DNA from 4 places in the Pontixanthobacter luteolus genome. Region 2 is predicted to be linked to each of the others. Evidence: predicted binding sites of a transcription regulator. Region 2 holds the regulator's gene; each other region holds the start of a gene.
What was found. The regulator LexA, encoded in region 2, represses DNA repair genes until DNA is damaged. The targets are predictions, from matches to a motif close to GTTCCNCNCTTGTTCT.
Positions count from the first base shown of each region.

Region 1 (3,850 bases), 220 kb from region 2:
ATGCCGCTGGTCCAGCGGCGTCTTGCAGAGCCGATCCGGCACCGCGAACTGCTTGACCAAGTATTGGCCGATCTGGCGCAGGACATGTCACGCGAACTGGAGGGGAAGGCCAAAGGCGCACGCCGTCTGGAACTTGGGCTATGGCGCGTCGATGGAGAAGTGGTTGTCCGTGCGCTGGAAATGGCCGCTGCAACCCGCGATGCCGCGCATATCTGCCGCCTGTTCGCGGCCAAGCTGGATGATGTAGATGCCGGTTTCGGGATTGAAACCGTGCGCTTGCGGGCGAGCTGGGCGGAACCGCTGGCCCTATCACAAGGTGACATAGAGACATCGGCTGAAAACCAGGGCACTTCGCTTGCCGCCTGCGTGGACCGGCTGACAGTCCGGCTTGGCTCTCGGGCAGTGACCAGACCGGTGCCGTTTGCCAGCCATATTCCTGAACGCGCGCAGCGTTGGCAGCCCCCGCTGGAGCCGGAACCTGCATCACAAGGTGAACTAGCTTTCCATCACAGGCCGCTGAAAATGCTGGATAAGGCAGAACGTATCACGGTTCTGTACGCCACCCCCGATGGCTATCCGCGCCGTTTCCGCTGGCGCGGCCAGGTGCACGAAGTCGCCCGCGTCGAAGGGCCTGAACGCATTGCCCCCGAATGGTGGCGTGAAAGGTCCAGCGTTCGCCTGCGGGATTACTACCGGATTGAGGACGGCGAGGGCCGCCGTTACTGGATTTACCGCCACGGCCTGATCGGTGACGGACGCGGCAATGACAAACAGGGCGGATTGCCCGACTGGTACCTGCAAGGACTGTGCGCCTGAGGCCCCAGTCGGGCTTGTGATTATCCGGGGTTATTCAGCCGGCGCAACCAACAGACGATTGCCGAGGGGCTGGATCGACCGTGCGCTACTGCCAAGAATCTTGCTCAGCGCGGCGATCTGGTCCGCGCTTGCGGTGACGATGTCTTTGGAAACGTGCCAGTTTACACCTTCGCTGCAAGGGGGCGTGGTAAGCGAACCCATGTAGCGGTAAACAGAGAGGTTATCGGGAATCATCGTTTCGATATCCAGATTGACCTCTGCACCGCTCCCGCTGTCCAGCGCATCTATGATGGTGGCAAGCCCGGTGTTCGCTTCGCCTTCTTTGAACATGATGCCCAGAACGCCCAGCTTTCCGTCTTCGGTGGCGTGTACGAAATGGCCGACCAGCGGGAAGCGTTCACCGTTTATGGCGTGTTCCGATGGCGTATGGAAATGAACCTGCAGAAGGGAGAAATCCAGTCCGCCGGACACCATTCCCATACCAGCGGGGAAATCGAGTTGGATCTTCTGATTGCCAAGGCTCAGCTTTGCTTCTGTCTCGCCATAGCTCGTTTCCAATTCAATATCGGCCACGGCATTGGGGGCACCAAGATCAATGGGGGACTGGTTGAGCCCGGCATCGCACAAGGCATAATTGCTGTTCTGGAGTGACCAGCGTTCGGGCGCTGCGCCGTCGCCGAATTTCCAGTCTTGCGCGGATGCAGTGGTCGCAAGACAGGCAGCGACAGCGAAAGATGCGATATATTTCATTGTATTTTCCCACTTTTACAGCGGGGCAATGCTCTCACACGGACCCGCTGCTGCCGGTCATAGCCGGCGCAATCTAACCTGACAGTGAGTGAAAATCGGTTCGGCCCACTGTCGTTCGATACGTCCGACATCACGAGCATTTGCTCGCCAGAGGGGCCCGGTCCGTGGCTCCATTACGCATGACTGTAAAAGTGGTTCCCGCGGAAACGCAAAAAAATCTCGATTTCCTGCTTCCCTCACGAGGCACAAGAACATATACAGAACAAATGGGCCAGTTAAGCACGATAGAGAAGCTCGGCATTCTCGCCGATGCGGCGAAGTATGATGCATCCTGCGCGTCTTCGGGCACGGCGAAGAAGAATTCGCTCGGCGGGAAAGGCATCGGTTCGACGGAGGGGATGGGAATCTGCCATGCTTATGCGCCGGACGGGCGCTGTATCTCGCTGCTCAAGATATTGCTGACCAACCACTGCATCTTCGATTGTCACTATTGCATCAACCGCAAGAGCAGCAATGTCCGCCGTGCGCGATTCACGCCGCAGGAGGTCGCGGACCTGACGATCAGTTTCTACCGGCGCAATTACATCGAGGGGCTGTTTCTCTCATCCGGCATCATAAAAAGTTCCAATTTCACTATGGAGCAGATGGTAGAATGCGCGCGTATCCTACGGGAAGAACACGATTTTTGCGGTTACATCCACCTGAAAACCATTCCCGAAGCGGATCCTGAACTGGTGCATCAGGCGGGGCTTTATGCCGACCGCGTCTCGATCAATGTTGAACTGCCCACCGACAGCGGGCTCACCCGCCTCGCGCCTGACAAGAACGCGCAGCAGATCGAGGGCGCGATGGGCAAGGTGAAATCCGACATCGCCGAGATGAAAGACGCCAGGAAGCGGTTCAAACACGCCCCCCGCTTCGCGCCTGCCGGCCAGTCCACGCAAATGATTGTCGGCGCAGATGCCGCCAGCGATGCGGACATCGTGGGCAAGGCAAGCCGGCTGTATGACGGGTTCAAACTGCGCCGCGTGTATTATTCCGCTTTCAGCCCGATCCCGGATGCCAGCGCCGTATTGCCGCTCAAACGTCCGCCGCTGATCCGCGAACACCGCCTGTACCAATCCGACTGGCTAATGCGGTTTTACGGTTATCAGGCGCGCGAAGTAATGCAGGCGACCGATCATGACGGCAATCTGCCGCTGGATATCGATCCCAAGCTTGCATGGGCGCTCAAGTTTCGTGAGAGTTTCCCGCTCGACGTCAACCGCGCGCCCCGGGAAATGCTGCTCCGTGTACCGGGCCTTGGCGTCACGGCGGTAAACCGGGTTCTGGCTGCGCGACGTCACAAGACGCTCCGGCTCGAAGATGTCGGGCGTGTGACGGTTTCTATTGCCAAGGTGCGCCCGTTCATCATCGCGGCCGATTGGCGGCCGACTACGCTGACCGATCGCGCGGATTTACGCACGTTGCTTGCGCCGAAACAGGAACAGCTGGAACTGTTTGCCGCATGACCGCGCTCCGTCAGCCCACCGATACTGCCTATTACACCGTTTCCATGCTGGAGCCGGACGATTTCGCTTTCTGGCGGGATAAGGCGCGCCAGCTGGTCCAGTGCGGTATTCCACCCGGACAGGTCAGCTGGACAGAGCCGGGCAGCTCGGGTGATCTGTTTGCAGGGGAAGGCACTCAATTGCCGGTCCCGCCAGCTGATGTGCCGCAAATTCGCGGCAGCAAGCGATTTCTGGCGCTGGCGAAGAATGTCGTGCTCCATTCCGACCCGGAACGCTTTGCCTTGCTCTATGCGCTTCTGTGGCGATTGCAGGCCAATCCCCGGATCATGGAGGACAAGACCGATCTGCAGGTCCGCCGGGTGGAGGAACTGGACAAGAATGTCCGGCGCGACAGCCACAAGATGCACGCCTTTGTCCGTTTCCGCCGATTGGAGCGCGACGATGGCGAAGATCACTATGTCGCCTGGTTCGAACCTGATCATCACATCGTGCGCGCCAATGCAGGGTTCTTCAAACGCCGCTTTGCCAATATGCACTGGTCCATCCTGACACCGAAAGGCTGCATCCACTGGGATGGAGAAACCATGCGGGAAAGCCCGCCGGCGGAGCGGGGCGATGCGCCGAGCAGTGATCCGGCCGAGGAGCTTTGGCTCAAATATTATGCTTCGATCTTCAATCCAGCGCGCTTGAAAGTCAGCGCGATGATGAGCGAAATGCCCAAGAAATACTGGAAAAACATGCCCGAGGCAGCGCTTATTCCGGGACTGGTGGCT
Region 1 covers NZ_CANLWR010000001.1:1,037,804-1,041,653, reverse strand. The annotation lists gene PO778_RS04980 (DUF6504 family protein) at 1-816, shown strand, start outside; gene PO778_RS04975 (carbonic anhydrase) at 847-1,566, opposite strand; gene PO778_RS04970 (putative DNA modification/repair radical SAM protein) at 1,833-3,077, shown strand; gene PO778_RS04965 (UdgX family uracil-DNA binding protein) at 3,074-3,850, shown strand, end outside.
Region 1: a site for LexA is predicted at 1,815-1,830, ahead of PO778_RS04970 (putative DNA modification/repair radical SAM protein). Genes of this name have one in related genera too.

Region 2 (3,850 bases):
CGCAGGCGCATCGCAATTATCTTGCCGCGCCTCTGGTCGCCAATAGGACGCAGCCCGCAGCCCGGCTGTCCGCGATGGACGGTTTTGCAGTCTGCGGTGACGGCCCGTGGACAGTAATCGGTGAAAGCCGCTGCGGTTCACCGTATAAGAGGCCGATCGCTGCGGGACAGGCAGCGAGAATATCGACCGGCGCGCATACCCCGTCCGGCACAGACGCGATTGTCCTCGTTGAAGACGCCAAGCTTGATGCAGAGACACTGAGCACCGCGCGAGCCGTGGATCCTGGATGTTTCCGCGATGCAGGGTCGGATTTTCGATCAGGCGAGACGCTATTGGATGCAGGCTCCCGCCTGGATGCCCCGCAAATGGCTCTCGCGGCCATGGCCGGAGTGGCCCATGTCACGGTCCGAAAACCGCCGCTTGTGGCGATAATCGAATGCGGTGATGAACTAACAGCAGAGATCGGCGATTGCGCCCCTCACCTCATTCCTGCGACAAACGGCCTCATGCTTGAAATGCTGGCAACTGGCGAACATTGCCGCATTACCAGAGGCGAACCTGTGGCCGACAAGCTGTCAGCGCTGGCCGATGCACTGGAGGCTGTCAGCGAACATGATCTGGTGGTGTTTAGCGGGGGCGCCTCCGTTGGCGATCATGACCTGGTCCGGCCAGCTCTTGATGCCGTTGGCGGAAAGATCGACTTCTGGCGGATCGCGATGAAGCCGGGCAAGCCGCTGATGGTTGCCAGTCGGGGCACACAAATCATCCTGGGGTTGCCGGGCAATCCTGGGTCCAGTTTTGTGACCGGGTTCTTGTTTATGCTGCCCGCAATCCGAAAAATGCTCGGCGCAGACGCATGCATTCCGAAACCGCTGATGGTCCCATGCGCGATGCCGCTTGCTGCGACAGTTGGCCGCCGCACATTCACACGCGGTGTGATGCAAGACGGCATGGCACATCCGCTTTCAAATCAGGACAGCGGCGCCTTGGCCGCACTCGCCAACTCAGACATCCTGATTGAAAGGCCGGAGCATTCCCCGGCGTTCAAAGCGGGAACGGATGTTCCGGTCTACTTCATCAAAAATGGCGGAATTGCTTGACCAGAGCAAGAAGGTTGCCTAATTGTTCCGCATTCGTTCGCATTTGAGCGAGCGGATCGACAAGGGAGACAGAGGAGCATGCGCCATGCTGACGGCTAAGCAGCACGAATTGGTTTTGTTCATCCAGAAACGTCTGGAAGAATCGGGAATTTCCCCCTCTTTCGAAGAGATGAAGGAAGCGCTCGACCTGAAGAGCAAATCCGGTGTCCACCGCCTTATCTCCGCATTGGAAGAGCGCGGATTTATTCGGCGGCTGCCAAATCGAGCGCGCGCCCTCGAAGTTCTCAAGAACCCTGAAGATGCGGTGCCGGGCATCGCCGCAGCCGCGCCAGCAAATGATGTCGTATCACGGACAAGGTCGGCTCCTGCGCCGCAACCCGCACCGGCGAACGATGTGATCGAGCTTCCTCTCCATGGTCGCATTGCGGCTGGCGCACCGATCGAAGCGCTGGAGGGGCAGAGCAGCCTGCCTGTTCCAGCAGCACTGCTTGGCCCAGGCGATCATTATGCTCTCGAAGTTTCGGGTGATTCCATGATCGAAGCAGGCATTTTCGATGGCGACTTCGCACTGGTCAAACGCACCGACACTGCGCGGGATGGCGAGATCGTCGTGGCACTGGTGGATAATGAGGAAGCTACTCTGAAATATCTGCACCGCGATGGCGGAATGGTCCGGCTTGACCCGGCAAACCCGTCGCATTCGCCGCAGGTTTACCAGCCTGGTCAGGTTCAGGTTCAGGGCAAACTTGCCGGCTTGCTTCGCCGGTATCACTGAGTTTTCATTCAACCGGCATGAGGGAGCGGGTCAGTCCCGCCCCCCCTCGCCACCAGCCATGGTCGCCCTGCGCATCGGCCACGCTGTTATAGGTCCCATTGGTTAGATTGATTGCCAGACCTCCTGTTTGATCAAGCATCCGTCTGTCGGCCTTGAGCCATTTGGGTTTGCATGATCGCGGCAGGTATCTGTCGGCTACTACAATGTCCGACCGGTCGCATGCTGCGGCAAGTGCTCGCTCCTCGATACGGATGTTGCTGCGAGCCATCAGGACTTGCCACGTCCGCCCCTCTCTTGTGACGGGCAGGACGCAGAAGTCCGGGCTGCAATTTGCATCAGGCCACTTACCGAGAGGTACCGGCTCGCCGTCCATCCCCGCCAGCTCCAGCAAGTTGTCTCTGGCATAATCGCTTCTGCTCTCGCGCAGAACGAGCAAGCGGTCGCCCTCGCCTGCAACCCCCACATGCCGGCCATCACCGGAGACAAGCAGATCGGGGACTGGGCTTGCGAGAAACAGCATTGCCGCCAGAACCACTGGGACGAAACCAAGCAACCGGACGCGCCCGCGCCACAGCGCCAGCCAAATCCCGCCAGACACAAACAACGCAAAGATGCCTCCGTCCATTTCGGGCATCAGCTTGACAGAACCGGGCTGCGACGCAGTGAAATGCGCAATACCGATCAGAATATCCAGAGACTTGCCTGCAGCCCACCATGCCGGCGCGCCCAGCCCGAAAATATCGAGAAAGAGCGCGAGCCCGATCAGCGGCATGGAGAAGAAAGTCGTTAGCGGTATGCCCACAACATTCGCAAATGCACCGTAGACCCCGGCCCTGTGAAAATGAAAAAGCACGATCGGCATCAGCGCGATTTCAATCACCATTCCGGTAACCAGCAACATCACCACTCGCCGCCCACTTCTGGAAAACCATGATTCCTCTCGCGGAGCCAGATAGGCCTGTACCGGGGCGGAATTGTGCAATGCGACGATGGCCAGCACCGCTGCGAAACTCATCTGAAAGCTCGGTCCAACCAGAGACTCAGGCCAAAGGAAAAGCACGAACAGCGCTGCTGCCGCGACCATTCGCAGCGACAAGGGTTCACGGCCAAGAGCAAGCGCCGCGAGCACGAGTATTGCCCCGACGCAGCTTCTGACTGTCGGGACCTCCGCACCTGTAAGCAAAGTATATCCGACACCCGCTAGCGCAGCAAAACCTGCTGCCACGAGCGGAAGCCGCGCGCGAAGTGCGAGCCACGGCCATAGCGCTAATAGTTTGATAGCAATCAGATAGGCAGCAGCGATCACGGCGCTGACGTGCAGGCCGCTGATTGATAACAGGTGGGTCAGCCCGGCATCGCGCATCGCCTCTTCATCCGCATCGCTGATCGAGCCGCGGTCCCCGCTGGCCAGTGCCGAAGCGATTGCGCCGGCCGATCCGTCCAGTTGGCTCCGTACATGACTGGCAAGTTGGCGCTGCGTGCTGGCCAAGGCATCTGTCTCATTCGCAGGCTCGACCACCGCAATGTCGCCGAGAACCGATCCGGTCGCTGCAAGCCCCGCAAACCATGCGGTGCGCGAAAAATCGTACGCTCCGGGAAGCATCGGAGGCGCAGGAGGCATCAATCGCGCCCGCAGCCTCACCACAGAGCCTTCCAGCAAGTCAGCCTGATCTGCACTTTGCGGCACGTTTACTCGGATTTTCAGAGCATCTCCTGATGCCGGATCGCGCGTGGCAAGCACCAGTCTGACCCGGTCCCGCGCGGGCTGTTCGTCGCGCTCCAATATCCTTCCGGTCAAAACCGTAACTTGGGGGCGCTCGATGGCGTCAGCCCCCACGATCTCCGACCGCGCCCAAACCACGCTCAATCCCAGTGCGATCATCAGCAGGATCGCTATGGCAGATTGCCTCAAAACCGGATGGCGTTCGTGCCTCCAACCCCAGCAGGTTGCGGCAATGGCTGCGCCTGAGCATAG
Region 2 covers NZ_CANLWR010000001.1:816,597-820,446, reverse strand. The annotation lists gene PO778_RS03920 (molybdopterin molybdotransferase MoeA) at 1-1,100, shown strand, start outside; gene lexA (transcriptional repressor LexA) at 1,186-1,875, shown strand; gene PO778_RS03910 (ComEC/Rec2 family competence protein) at 1,880-3,850, opposite strand, start outside.

Region 3 (3,850 bases), 280 kb from region 2:
TCCGAACAGAAAACTTTGCCGCGCCGAACGAGCAAGAGGTTATCACGCTGTCCGATGCGAATATCGTGGCGGCCGAATCCACTGCTTCGCGGACCTATTACCGGACGACCGGCAACACTGCGGTCGAAGGGTTCATCTTTACACCGGGTGCGAGCAATCCCGTACTTGAACTGACCTATTCCTCGTTCGCGCAGCTCAACCTGCGGGAAAGCAGCGCGCAGGGTGACCGTAACGAAAGCTACTACTTCGTGTTCGGTGTCGAAACGGCTGCGGCGGCGCTGCCAAAGGCGGGATCAGCAAGCTATTCGGGCATCGTGTTCGGTGACGGCGAAAACTCCGCAACCGGCTATGTCGGGGAAATAGGCGGAACCAGCTCTCTAACGGCCGATTTTTCCGCTGGTTCTCTGGTGATGACGCTGGACATGAGCCAGGCTGATGCGGCCAATACATTCATCGGCACTGCGATTTTCGACGGTAGCATCGCCACCAATGGCTTCTTCGGTTCGACGCAGCAAAACGATCCGTTCCGCGGCAGCATGAGGGGGCATTTCTTCGGCAGAGATGCCGCGGAATATGGTGCCGTGTTCGACGTGCTGCGTGATGACGCAAGCGGCCGGTCAACTTTCAGAGGCGTGTCGGTCGGCAAGAAAGACTGATCTTCGCGTATCCGGATTGCAAAAAAGAGGGGAAGGCATCGCTGCCTTCCCCTTTTTTTGTTTCCAGTTTAGGCCGCCTCAGGCCGTCATTCGCGGATCTTCATACGAACCGTTCAGGAAGATATTTGCACGTCTTTCGCTGCGATAGATCAAGCCTTTTGCGGTCGCGCCGCCTGCGGAATGATAGTGCAGTTCATCGGCTATGGATTGATGGTCGCCGGCTGAAATAGCCTCGTTCAACTTTGGGCTACGCTCTTGCGAGACGCTTCCCTGTCCCACGTTGAACACAAGATCGACCAGCGCATCGAATTCGTGTTGGAAAAGCGGAAGATCGCCGACAAGGTCGCTAACTGTTTTTTCGGCATGTTCAAGATCCGCTTCGAGCAGTTCCATGACCCGTTCGTCCGAGATGGTATCGCCCAAGCTGAGTCCATCCGACGCGGTCACGAGGTGGCCGACGCCAACAGTCAAATTGCCCGCAACATCGCGGTACACGTCGTGCCGGACGCCTTCCTCCTCCATCATGGCGCGCTTGAGTTCCGCACTGGCTCTCATGGAGTCGGTTTGCGTGCGTGTCTCGATCATCCATGCCTGCTGCGCCGAGCTGCTAAACCGGGGTTCTACCGCGCCACTTGCTGCGGCCTGTATCCCGGCTGCGCTGACGGACATCGCGAGCGCGATCTTGCGCTTGCGCATATGAACCCGTTCGCCTTTCAATGTGCGGGCCAGCTTGGCTTGCCGGCGGCGCCTGCGGCGGTCTTTCAGCCGGGTAATAAGCGGTGCGATACCTTGCCGGCGGTTCTCGAACCGTAATCTGGGCAGGATTTGCGGGGCTGGTGATCTGGTCTTTGACGGATAGGCGATCACGCATTCTCTTCGATGGTGATGTTTGCATCGTCCAGAAGCGGTGCGCTGAATTCTGTGTCCCGATCCTGACCGGAATCGGCTTGCGGTTCCTCCGGGTTTTCGGATGGGCTTCTGTACGGGGTGATATAGCCATATGGCATCTGGGTGTACCTTTCTATTGGGCGTTGCGTCCAGTTCTGCGACCTGATGGGCGAACCGGGAAAAACGCCGCGTTTACATTCATCTAATCAACGGGCGGGCGGGGTTATCGGTCCACGCTTCAGCGTTCGTCAGCCACGCTTCAGGCGTTGGCGCACTGATCGGTTGCGTCATTGCCGGACCGATTCCTTGCCCTGAATGGAAGCAAGTTAACCCGTCAAGCGCTCAGCCGAGCACTTGAACATTTGCAGAACATCGGGTTAAAGAGCGCGGTATTCACCAGTCCACTGGACTCTCTCTCACCCAATACCCACTTGGCAGGTCATGGCTCTCACAAAAATTTCAGTCCGCGGTGCTCGTGAGCATAATCTCAAGGGTGTCGATATCGACCTGCCGCGCGATGCGCTGATCGTGATTACGGGGCTGTCGGGCTCCGGCAAATCCTCGCTCGCATTCGACACGATCTATGCCGAAGGGCAGCGGCGCTATGTCGAGAGCCTGAGCGCTTATGCGCGGCAATTCCTGGAAATGATGCAAAAACCCGATGTGGAGCACATTGACGGTTTGTCGCCGGCCATTTCCATCGAGCAGAAGACCACTAGCCGCAATCCGCGTTCGACCGTGGCGACTGTAACGGAAATCTACGACTACATGCGTCTGCTTTGGGCGCGCGTGGGTGTTCCGTACTCGCCAGCCACGGGCGATCCGATCGAGGCGCAGACCGTGTCCAACATGGTCGACCGGGTGATGGAACTGCCCGAAGGCACGCGGCTGTATTTGCTTGCGCCGGTCGTGCGCGGCCGCAAGGGTGAATACCGCAAGGAACTGGCCGAATGGCAGAAAGCGGGCTTCACCCGTGTGCGGATCGACGGGGAGCTTTACCCGATTGAGGAGGCGCCCGCGCTCGACAAGAAGTTCAAGCACGACATCGAAGTGGTGGTGGACCGGCTGGCGGTAAAGGAAGGGCTGGAAACGCGCCTTGCCGACAGTTTCGAAACCGCGCTGAAGCTGGCCGACGGGCTGGCCTATGTCGACCTAGCCGATGGTACGGTGCCGGGGCGCGAGGACGAAGACGCTTCCGGCGGCCAGATGAAAGGCGCCGGGCTGCCCGCCAACCGGATCGTGTTTTCAGAGCGGTTTTCCTGCCCGGTCAGCGGTTTTACGATCGAGGAAATCGAACCGCGGCTGTTTTCGTTCAACTCCCCTCAGGGCGCGTGTCCGACGTGCGATGGGCTGGGGGAAAAGCAGTTGTTCGACCCGCAGCTGGTAGTCCCCAACGAAGAACTCAGCCTGAAAAAGGGCGCGGTGGTGCCGTGGGCGAAAAGCAATCCGCCATCGCCCTATTACATGCAGGTGCTCGGCAGTCTGGCGAAGGCCTATGAATTCGATCTGACCACTCCGTGGAAAGATCTGGAGCCGGATCAGAAGATGATCATCCTGCACGGGACCGGCGGCAACCGCGTGCCGCTGACGTTCAAGGACGGGCGCAAGGAATACACCGTTCACAAGGCGTTCGAAGGGGTGATCGGCAACCTCAATCGCCGCCTTCTGCAAACCGAAAGCGCGTGGATGCGCGAGGAACTGGGCAAGTTCCAGACCAGCCAGCCATGTGAGACCTGCGGCGGCGCACGGCTCAACCCGAAAGCGCTGGCGGTGAAGGTCGGTCCGAAAGACAACCCGACCGACATCGCCGAACCGACCCGGATGAGCGTGTCCGATGCGAAGGACTGGTTCCTCGCCCTCGACAGCAAGCTGAACCCCACGCAGAGCCAGATCGCCAAGGCCATCCTGAAAGAGATCAACGAACGGCTGGGTTTCCTCGACAATGTCGGGCTCGATTACCTCAACCTCGACCGGACCAGCGGTACGCTGAGCGGCGGGGAGAGCCAGCGCATCCGCCTCGCCAGCCAGATCGGCAGCGGGCTGTCGGGCGTGCTGTATGTGCTCGACGAACCCAGCATTGGCCTGCACCAGCGCGACAATGACCGGCTGCTGGAAACGCTCAAACGCCTGCGCGATCTGGGCAATACGGTGATCGTGGTGGAGCATGACGAAGACGCAATCCGCCAGGCCGATCACGTGGTCGATCTGGGCCCCGGCGCCGGTGTGCGCGGGGGCGAGGTGGTGGCGCAGGGCACACTCAAACAGGTGCTCAAATCCAGGAAGTCGCTGACCGCCGATTACCTGAC
Region 3 covers NZ_CANLWR010000001.1:539,863-543,712, forward strand. The annotation lists gene PO778_RS02595 (transferrin-binding protein-like solute binding protein) at 1-656, shown strand, start outside; gene PO778_RS02600 (lysozyme) at 735-1,523, opposite strand; gene PO778_RS02605 (hypothetical protein) at 1,520-1,663, opposite strand; gene uvrA (excinuclease ABC subunit UvrA) at 1,986-3,850, shown strand, end outside.
Region 3: a site for LexA is predicted at 1,900-1,915, ahead of uvrA (excinuclease ABC subunit UvrA). Genes of this name have one in related genera too.

Region 4 (3,850 bases), 240 kb from region 2:
AGACGAATCCGGGGTCCAGATCAATGCCGACCGGCGAAAATGGGTCGTGCCGGTTCCGGCCAATGGTGAACGCGAGTTCCGCGTAATTTTTGCAACCCGGTATTAAGGGCACAGAGCCGTGGCCCGGACATTGTCTTTCCTGGCATCATCTTTCCTCGCGCTGCTCGGCGCCTTGGCGCTTGTGGTCGCATCACCGGCTGGCGCGCGCCAGATAGTCGAAGCGTCAGAGCCCTCCGATATATCGGTCACCATGTACCGCGATCCCGACCGGGGTGCGGATGAAGCGATGGACGGTGATTGGCCGGAAGGCTTCGCCATGATTTCGGAGGTCCGGACGGTAACTTTGCCGCAAGGGCAATCGACTATCCGGTTCGAAGGCGTGGCAGAAGGGATGGTTGCGGTCACCGCGATTGTTACCGGTCTGGCGGGCGGCACGATCGAGAAGAACCGCAACGCGGACCTTCTTTCCCCTGCGGCGCTGCTCGATGGCACACTGGGCAACCGGGTCCGGATCACGCGTACAAACCCTGCGACAGGTATCAGCGCCTCGCAATCCGCCATCGTCCGCACGCGTGCCGATGGCGGCCTCGTGCTTCAGACAGGCGATGGCTTCGAAGCAGTGCGGTGTTCGGGCCTGCCGGAAAAGCTGACTTTCGATAAAGTGCCAGCGGGCCTTTCCGCGCGCCCGGTTTTCAGCATCGACACGCGCGACGATACGGGCGGCACATATCAGGTCACGCTGACTTATCTGGCTTGGGGCTTTGACTGGGAGGCGCATTATGTCGCCACGCTGGACAGGTCAGGTGCCAAGGGCGCGGTTGGCTTGCGGCTGCTGTCGTGGCTGACGCTGCTCAATGACAACGGGCAGAGTTTTAATGACGCAAACCTGATGGCGGTCGCCGGGACGCTGAACGTTGAAAGCGATTTTCAAAGCCTCTCAGATCCGCCGCAGGCGCGCCCGATGCGTCTGACCTGCTATCCGCTGGGCAGCACCGGTGATGGCACTCCGATCCGCCAGATGATCCCGTCTCCGCCTCCTCCTCCTGCTCCGCCAATGTATGCATCCGATACAATCGTGGTGACCGGATCACGTGTCCAACGCAAGATGATGGAATCTCCCCTCGCGCTTGCAGCAATCGGGATGCAGGCGGGCGAAGAGCAGTTGGGCGATCTCAAACTGTACCGCGTGCCGGAAAGGGTGAGCGTTTCAGCGAAGGGCCTGAAGCAGGTCGCGTTCCTGAATAAGGACAAGGTTCGCGGGGAATTCTTCTACCGGACAGGCTGCGCACCCTTTGACTATTTTGACGACGAGCTCGAACCGGCAGAATTGATGTTCTTTACCAAGAACGATGATGAGCATGGGCTGGGTGTGGCAATGCCGATGGGCGGTTTCACCCTGTTCGAACCATCCTCTGCCGGTGATCTGTTGGTCAATGAACAGACGATCCGCGATTATGCCAAAGGTCAGGAGATCGAACTTACTCTGGCGCAAAGCACCAATGTGTTTGCTGAATGCTCTGCGACGACACGAGGCGACCCTGATACCGGCAAATGGCATAATATGAAGGCCAAGATTTCCAATGCCAATTCAGAGCCGGTTCGCCTCCGTCTCGTGCTGGGCGCAGCTGGCCAATGGGAAACCCGCCGAACACCTGCGAAGGTCCGGATCAAGGACGGTGCGCAGATTATGGAAGTGCGCGTGCCGGCGGGTAAAACCCGTGAGTTCAGCTGGCAGATCCGTGCGCCCGGTGCCTGACGCACCTTTGCAATTTCTGACCTGAAGATTTGTAAAGTGCGGTAGCCCGGGCGAATAAGCACCGCCGGGCGGCTCGGAAAACGGCCTTTCACAATAAAAATTCGTTCCCCCCTTGTTCTACCGGAACAAAGTGGGTACATACTCCAACAGTTGATGAGTTTATCACCGACCTAGGCAACCGATGGAGCGCATGTCATGGCAGCAAGTCTAAAGCTGGTAGAACGTAAGGAAAAGAACGTGGACCGTCAGAAGGCGCTCGACGCGGCACTCGCACAGATTGACCGCGCATTTGGTAAGGGTTCGGCGATGAAGCTGGGCTCGAAAGAGGCGATGAACGTCGAATCGATTTCGACCGGTTCGCTTGGTCTCGACATTGCTCTTGGCATCGGCGGTTTGCCGAAGGGGCGGGTCATCGAAGTTTACGGGCCGGAAAGCTCGGGCAAGACCACTCTCGCGCTGCATGTCTTGGCAGAAGCGCAGAAGGCTGGTGGCACCGTTGCATTCGTCGATGCAGAGCACGCCCTGGACCCGGTTTATGCCAAGAAGCTTGGCGTCGATATTGATGAGCTGATCATTTCTCAGCCCGATACCGGTGAGCAAGCGCTGGAAATTACCGACACGCTGGTCCGGTCGAACGCGATTGATGTTCTGGTCGTCGATTCGGTTGCGGCGCTTGTGCCCCGGGCCGAGATTGAGGGCGAAATGGGCGACAGCCATGTCGGTTTGCAGGCCCGCTTGATGAGCCAGAGCCTGCGCAAGCTGACCGGCTCGATCAACCGTTCGAAGTGCATGGTGATCTTCATCAACCAGCTGCGCATGAAAATTGGTGTGATGTACGGTAACCCGGAAACCACCACCGGCGGTAACGCGCTGAAATTTTATGCTTCGGTACGCCTCGACATCCGCCGCACGGGTCAGATCAAGGACCGCGACGAAGTCATTGGCAACTCGACCCGCGTCAAAGTGGTCAAGAACAAGGTCGCACCGCCATTCAAGCAGGTCGAATTCGATATCATGTACGGCAAGGGTATTTCCAAGACCGGCGAGATTCTCGATCTGGGCGTCAAGGCCGGACTGGTCGAGAAATCGGGTTCGTGGTTCTCCTATGACTCGGTCCGCATCGGACAAGGGCGTGAGAATTCGAAGAATTTCCTCGATGAGAATGTAGAGATGCGCGACAAGTTGGAAGCTGCGATCCGCGGCCGCACCGACGAGGTCGCCGAAGAGATGATGACAGGCCCGGACACGGAGGCCAGTGACGAGGACTGATCACAATCTCTTCAAGCGGACGACCAGTTGGGAGCTAGATCTCCAGCGTCCGGGAAAATGGATAACCGGTGCGGTGCCTTTCTGGCCCGCGCCGGTTTTTCTTTGTTGAGATACGCAATTGAGGCATCGAGCGAGTAAGATCATTCGCAGCGTTACTTTCCGTTAGCGATGCCAGTGGGTTGACGCGGAAGATAAATCGCTGTGCAATCGCCGCAGGAGAATGTTGATGTGGCGGGGCGCTAAGAAATGACCAGCAAAAGCGATTGGCAGACGCGAGTAGGCGTCTCTTGGGCCTCTGAATGGGAGCGCACCGACCGAAGCTTCGGCGTGCTCACCGACCAGCTGATGGCCAAGCTGAGCGAACGCCCGATCATGCGCGCTCTCGATATCGGATGCGGAGCCGGCGAGATGTCACTGGCGCTTGGCCGCGGCCATCCGGGTGCCGAAATTGTCGGCGTCGATGTCAGCGAGGAATTGATCGAGGTCGCCCGCCATCGCGGATCGCGGCTGGGCAATGTGTCCTTCGAATTGGCCGATGCGGGAGAATGGCAACGCGATAATTTTGCGCCCGACCTGCTTTTTTCCCGTCATGGGGTGATGTTCTTTCCCGATCCGGTTGCCAGTTTTTCACACCTTGCAAGCATCGCGGCCCCCAACGGTAGGCTGGTGTTTTCTTGCTTCCGCGCGCTGGAGGACAATCTGTGGGCAGAACGTATCGAAAGCTTCTTGCCACCGGGCACAACCTATCCGCCAGATCGCTTTTCACCTGGTCCATTCGCATTCGCGGACCAGTCGCACGTTGATGGCGTGCTGCGCGATGCCGGC
Region 4 covers NZ_CANLWR010000001.1:576,954-580,803, forward strand. The annotation lists gene PO778_RS02780 (DUF4139 domain-containing protein) at 1-106, shown strand, start outside; gene PO778_RS02785 (DUF4139 domain-containing protein) at 119-1,756, shown strand; gene recA (recombinase RecA) at 1,952-3,025, shown strand; gene PO778_RS02795 (class I SAM-dependent methyltransferase) at 3,272-3,850, shown strand, end outside.
Region 4: a site for LexA is predicted at 1,860-1,875, ahead of recA (recombinase RecA). Genes of this name have one in related genera too.